One region of the Heyndrickxia vini genome, then DNA from elsewhere that is predicted to be linked to it. Evidence: predicted binding sites of a transcription regulator. Region 1 holds the regulator's gene; the other holds the start of a gene.

Region 1 (3,425 bases):
CCGAGAGAGCCGCAGTGATATATACCAGGCGACTGTTTAGCAAAAACACAGGTCTCTGCGAAGCCGCAAGGCGAAGTATAGGGGCTGACGCCTGCCCGGTGCTGGAAGGTTAAGAGGAGAGGTTAGCGCAAGCGAAGCTTTGAATTGAAGCCCCAGTAAACGGCGGTACCGTAACTATAACGGTCCTAAGGTAGCGAAATTCCTTGTCAGGTAAGTTCTGACCCGCACGAAAGGCGCAACGATCTGGGCACTGTCTCAACGAGAGACTCGGTGAAATTATAGTACCTGTGAAGATGCAGGTTACCCGCGACAGGACGGAAAGACCCCGTGGAGCTTTACTGCAGCCTGATATTGAATTTTGGTACAGCTTGTACAGGATAGGTAGGAGCCTTTGAAGCCGGAGCGCCAGCTTCGGTGGAGGCGTCGGTGGGATACTACCCTGGCTGTATTGAAATTCTAACCCGCACCCTGATCGGGGTGGGAGACAGTGTCAGGCGGGCAGTTTGACTGGGGCGGTCGCCTCCTAAAAGGTAACGGAGGCGCCCAAAGGTTCCCTCAGAATGGTTGGAAATCATTCGCAGAGTGTAAAGGCACAAGGGAGCTTGACTGCGAGACCTACAAGTCGAGCAGGGACGAAAGTCGGGCTTAGTGATCCGGTGGTTCCGCATGGAAAGTACCATCGCTCAACGGATAAAAGCTACCCCGGGGATAACAGGCTTATCTCCCCAAGAGTCCACATCGACGGGGAGGTTTGGCACCTCGATGTCGGCTCATCGCATCCTGGGGCTGTAGTCGGTCCCAAGGGTTGGGCTGTTCGCCCATTAAAGCGGTACGCGAGCTGGGTTCAGAACGTCGTGAGACAGTTCGGTCCCTATCCGTCGTGGGCGTAGGAAATTTGAGAGGAGCTGTCCTTAGTACGAGAGGACCGGGATGGACGCACCGCTGGTGTACCAGTTGTCTTGCCAAAGGCATCGCTGGGTAGCTATGTGCGGAAGGGATAAGTGCTGAAAGCATCTAAGCATGAAGCCCCCCTCAAGATGAGATTTCCCTTAGTTTATCTAAATAAGACCCCTGAAAGATGATCAGGTTGATAGGTTCGAGGTGGAAGTGTGGCGACACATGGAGCTGACGAATACTAATCGGTCGAAGACTTATCCTAATTTGATTCAATGTTATTACGAAGTATTTCTCATCTATCTAGTTTTGAGGGAACAAACCCTAAAATTTTTATAGTCTGGTAATTATGGCGAGAAGGTCACACCCGTTCCCATCCCGAACACGGAAGTTAAGCTTCTCAGCGCCGATGGTAGTTGGGGGCTCTCCCCCTGCAAGAGTAGGACGTTGCCAGGCAAATGAAACACGGAGTGTATGCTCCGTGTTTTTTTGTTTTTATATATAAAAAGCAATAAAAAGACAGTCCCTGATAAAACAATTTGCAAAAATAAAAAGACCAATAAAAAAAGACTACAAATCAATCGAACAAGTAAAAGGACCAATCAAAAAAAGATAGAAACCAATCAAAAAAGGTCAGAAACGAATTAAATAAAGAGCAACCGATCAAAATAATTAACAAACCAATTATGAAAAGCTCAAAACCAATCAAAAAAACAGAAAGACCATTCAAAACTCCTCCCGCTAAAGTTTATCGCACCTTAGTAAGAGTGCCCTTCCACTATTATTTAGTATTTCAGTTTTAATCTTCATCTTCTTGGCAAAACTATTTTTAATAAACATTCTAATTGCATTTTTTTTACTAATTCATGTATAATTAAAGTCAAATATAGTCAAAGTCAACTCGGAGGAGGAGGTGGACTTGATGAAAAACATATCAGATATAATTGAAGGTTATTTAAAACAAGTTTTAGAAATGAATGGCAGTGAAATTGTTGAAATTAAAAGAAGTGAAGTGGCTGATAAATTTCAATGTGTACCCTCACAAATTAACTACGTAATCAATACAAGATTTACTATAGAAAGAGGTTATTTAGTTGAGAGTAAAAGAGGTGGTGGAGGGTATATTCGAATTATAAAAGTAAGACCACATGACCAGGCACATTTAATTGACCATTTATTGCGATTAGTAAAAACAAGAATATCTCAAGCAAATGCAGAAGATGTCATTATGCGTTTAGTGGAAGAAGAGGTTATTACCGAAAGGGAAGCTAAAATTATGCTAAGTGTGATGGACCGATCAGTCCTATATATTGATCTTCCAGAAAGAGATCAACTTAGATCACGAATGCTAAGCGCAATGTTGATGTCATTGAAATATAAATAATTGTAGAGGTGAATGTAATGATCTGTCAGGAATGTAATGAAAGACCGGCAACCCTACATTTCACCAAAATCATTAATGGAGAAAAGACTGAAATCCATTATTGTGATAAGTGTGCTCAGGAAAAAGGTGAAATGTTTATGTTCGAAGGAGAACCAGGATTTTCGATTAATAATATTTTAGCTGGGCTATTGAATTTTGACCCGGTGTTCCAACAGGCAAAGCAGGAAACAATTCAAAAAAATGAAATCCTGCAATGTCCAAATTGTAAAATGACTTTTAAACAGTTTGTAAATATTGGTCGCTTTGGATGTGCTCATTGTTATGATGCTTTTAGCGGGCGTTTAGAACCAATCATTAAAAGACTGCATGTTGGAAATCTTGAACATCACGGAAAGCTTCCTAAAAGAATAGGGGGAACAGTTCATATAAAAAGACAGATACAGCAATTGAAACTTGATTTACAACATGCAATAAAAAGTGAGGAATTTGAAAAAGCTGCAGAAATTCGAGATCAAGTTCGTGCTTTGGAGAGCTCACTTCTCAATGAAGGGAGTGAAACTTCATGAGCCTGGAAAGGTTTGTTAACCAAGCTGTAAGTGCATGGATGAATTTAGAAGGACCTAATTCTGATATAGTATTAAGTTCTAGAGTACGCTTAGCGAGGAATTTTAAACAATTTAATTTTCCAACCTTGTTTAGTAACGAGGAGGCAAGGGAAATAATTGCTAAAGTAGAGACTGCTTTACAATCCGAGTCATTTCATGAAAATAATATGGAATTACTAAGAATGGACGATTTACAAACCTTACAGAAAAAGGTTTTGGTTGAAAAACATCTTATCAGTCCGAATTTAGCAGATGAATCATCACATGGTGCTGTTATTTTAACAAGCGAAGAGGATGTAAGCATCATGATTAATGAAGAGGATCATATTCGAATTCAATGCTTATTTCCGGGCCTGCAATTGAAGGAGGCACTCGAAAAGGCAAGCAAAATCGATGATTTAATGGAGGAACATATTGATTATGCTTTTAGCGAAAAGTTAGGGTATCTTACAAGTTGTCCGACTAATGTAGGTACTGGTCTGAGGGCATCGGTTATGGTTCATTTACCCGGCTTGGTTTTAACTCAACAGATGAATCGAATT
Region 2 (3,425 bases), 990 kb from region 1:
GTTTTATTAGAAAAGCTTCTCCTGTTTTATTTAGTAATCAAATCATTGATTGCTTTAAAGAATAGGGAATAGGAGGTATGGAGAATGTCATTTGCTTCGGAAACAAAAAAAGAGCTCACAAATTTACAGATTAAAGATTGCTGTGTACGAGCAGAGTTATCTGCTCTTATTCGTATGAACGGTTCATTATCTTTTTCGAACAAGCTATTGGTCGTTAATGTTCAAACAGAAAATGCAGCGATTGCGAGAAGAATTTATACATTAATTAAAAGGATTTACGACACACCTGTTGAATTATTAGTTAGAAAGAAAATGCGTTTAAAGAAAAACAATGTGTATATTGTTAGGTTGAGAACAAAAGCAAAGGAAATTTTAGAGGATCTTGATATTTTAGGTGAAGGGTTTACATTTATACATCATATTTCCCCCGCTTTGATAAAGAAAAAGTGTTGTAAACGGTCTTATTTGCGAGGAGCTTTTCTTGCAGGAGGATCCGTAAATAACCCTGAGACCTCCTCTTATCATTTGGAGATTTTTTCATTATATAAAGAGCATAATGACTCCTTGTGTGAGCTCATGAATTTCTTTCAGTTAAATAGTAAGACATTAGAGCGGAAAAAGGGATTTATTACGTATTTAAAAGAAGCAGAAAAAATTACCGAATATTTGAATGTAATCGGTGCGCATAATGCTCTTCTTCGCTTTGAAGATGTAAGAATTGTAAGGGATATGCGAAATTCGGTCAATCGCCTCGTCAATTGTGAAACGGCAAATTTAAATAAAACGATCGGTGCTGCCTTAAGACAAGTAGAAAACATTCGGTATATTGATGAAACAGTCGGTCTGCAAATTCTTCCGGATAAATTAAGGGAAATTGCGGAATTACGTGTCGCATATCAAGATGTAACCTTAAAGGAATTAGGGGAAATGGTTTCATCCGGTAATATTAGCAAGTCAGGCATCAATCACCGATTGCGAAAAATTGACGAAATTGCCGATAAGTTACGGGCAGGAGAACTAGATAAAAAATCAATGGCAAAATGAATAACAATTGATCAATTACTGTAAATAAAAAGGGGGAGAAAACATGATAGAAAGACGAGTTGAAGTAAAACTAAAAACTGGATTGCAGGCACGTCCAGCAGCATTGTTCGTTCAAGAAGCCCATCGATTTTCCTCAGAGATTTATCTTGAAAAGGATGGCAAAAAGGTAAACGCGAAAAGCATTATGGGATTAATGAGCCTTGCAGCTGGAGCGGGTTCAATGATTAATCTAAGCGCAGATGGCCATGATGAAAATGAAGCAATAGATACTTTAACCAAATTTATTGAAAATGAATAAAAAAAAGAACTGTCACTTGTACAGTTCTTTTTCGTTTTATTTTTCGCTTTTTATTTTTTTTCGTCTGAACGTGTAATAATTTGATCAATTAGACCATACTCTTTTGCTTTTTCAGCAGTCATGAAATTATCGCGATCAGTGTCTTTTTCAATTACTTCTAGAGGTTGGCCAGTACGTTCAGCCAAAATTTTATTTAATTTTTCACGTAAGAATAGAATACGTTTAGCAGCGATTTCAATTTCAGTCGCTTGTCCTTGTGCACCACCAAGAGGTTGGTGAATCATTACTTCACTATTTGGAAGGGCATAGCGTTTTCCTTTTTGACCAGCGGCAAGTAAAAAGGCACCCATAGATGCAGCCATACCAGTACAAATAGTTGAGACATCTGATTTGATAAATTGCATCGTATCATAGATAGCCATACCAGCTGTGATACTGCCACCAGGACTGTTAATATAAAGTGATATATCTTTACCTGGGTTTTCAGCGTCTAAAAATAATAGTTGAGCAACAATCGAGTTTGCTACATTATCATCGATTGCACTTCCAAGCATAATGATACGATCTTTAAGCAAGCGTGAGTAAATATCATATGCACGTTCACCACGATTAGTTTGTTCAATAACTGTAGGAATTAAGTTCATACTTGCTCCTCCTTTTTGATTGGCTCGGCGAATGGTTGCCGATTCTTTATCAAATTTTTATTCAAAGGAAAATAAATCCTTATGTAATGTTATCATACACTGATGGTCAATAAAGGTCAAACAATTCACTTTCTATTTCTAAAATTTTTTCTCCTTTTAATTACACTTTAATCATAGTATCCAAAATAAATGGTTTTTAAACTTTTTACGTGGAGGGTTAGTTTTTTGTTGTTATCGTTGAACGTTCCTTTCCGCTCCAGGATGCTCGCTTTCCGCGGGGCGGGCGGTGAGCCTCCTCGACTGCTTCGCGTCTGCGGGGTCTCACCTGTCCCGCTGATCCCGCAGGAGTCTCGCACCCTTCCGCTCCAATCCACTTTGTGCTGTCAATATTGTTCGAAGTATAAAAATAAAAAACCTCTTGTTCTATTAGAACAAGAGGTAGGTACGCCCTCGGAGGGAATCGAACCCCCATTTTAAGAACCGGAATCTTACGTGCTATCCGTTGCACCACGAGGGCATTTTATAAACCGTACGATAAAAAATTATATCGTATAACGCATGAAAATGCAATAAATAAAATGAAAACAAAAAGATATAAAGAGATATATATGTACGGATACTTGAATGTAAGGTAAAATGAAATTGATGAAAGGTGAAGGGGGGAGATTTAATTGGATCTAAAATTTGGATTATACCAACAACAAACATTAAAACTGTCAATGACCCAAGAATTAAAGCAGGCAATCGAACTTCTCCAATATTCTGCACAAGAATTAACCTCTTTTTTGGAAGCAAAAGCAACTGAAAATCCTCTTATACAATTAGAAAATACAAATATTAAATATATAGATATGCGTAATGATGGATCGAAAAAAAGCAGATCCAAAATTAAGGAGCGGGATGATAAACAATGGATAGATCAAATAGCCCAAACATCAATGAGCCTACAAGATTATCTATTCATTCAAATTTCTTTGAAAACGCTGTCAAAAGATGAGAAAAGAATGCTCACTCAGCTTATATATAATCTTGATTCAAATGGGTATTTGACGATCAGGCTTGATGAGGCTGCGCAGATTTGCGGTCTCCCAACCGAAATGGCTGATCAAAGCCTTAGATTAATTCATAATTTAGAACCGGCAGGAGTAGGTGCGCGTGATCTTAGGGAGTGTTTATTGCTCCAAATCAATCGAAAAAAAGAGTGTCCACAAATTGTAAAGGATATTCTATTAAACTATTTTAATGACTTTGCGGAGAAAAAGTGGAAAGTAATCTCAAATGGTCTTAACGTCGAAATGAATGAAATTCAACTTGCTGCAGATTATATTAAAAAACTTGAACCACGGCCCGGATCAGCTTATCATAAAGAACAGCCTCAATACATTGTACCGGATTTAATTGTGACGATAGAAAATGAAAATATTGAGGTTAATCTTTTT

Evidence for each region. The regulator CtsR, encoded in region 1, represses protease genes until heat stress. The targets are predictions, from matches to a motif close to ATGGTCAATAAAGGTCAAACA.
Region 2: a site for CtsR is predicted at 2,089-2,109, ahead of clpP (ATP-dependent Clp endopeptidase proteolytic subunit ClpP). Genes of this name have one in related genera too.

What each region holds. Positions count from the first base shown of each region.
Region 1 covers NZ_CP065425.1:95,195-98,619, forward strand. The annotation lists rRNA gene I5776_RS00505 (23S ribosomal RNA) at 1-1,159, shown strand, start outside; rRNA gene rrf (5S ribosomal RNA) at 1,234-1,350, shown strand; gene I5776_RS00515 (CtsR family transcriptional regulator) at 1,817-2,278, shown strand; gene mcsA (protein-arginine kinase activator protein McsA) at 2,296-2,844, shown strand; gene mcsB (protein-arginine kinase McsB) at 2,841-3,425, shown strand, end outside.
Region 2 covers NZ_CP065425.1:1,087,407-1,090,831, forward strand. The annotation lists gene whiA (DNA-binding protein WhiA) at 85-1,044, shown strand; gene I5776_RS05340 (HPr family phosphocarrier protein) at 1,088-1,342, shown strand; gene clpP (ATP-dependent Clp endopeptidase proteolytic subunit ClpP) at 1,393-1,986, opposite strand; tRNA gene I5776_RS05350 (tRNA-Arg) at 2,432-2,503, opposite strand; gene rpoN (RNA polymerase factor sigma-54) at 2,658-3,425, shown strand, end outside.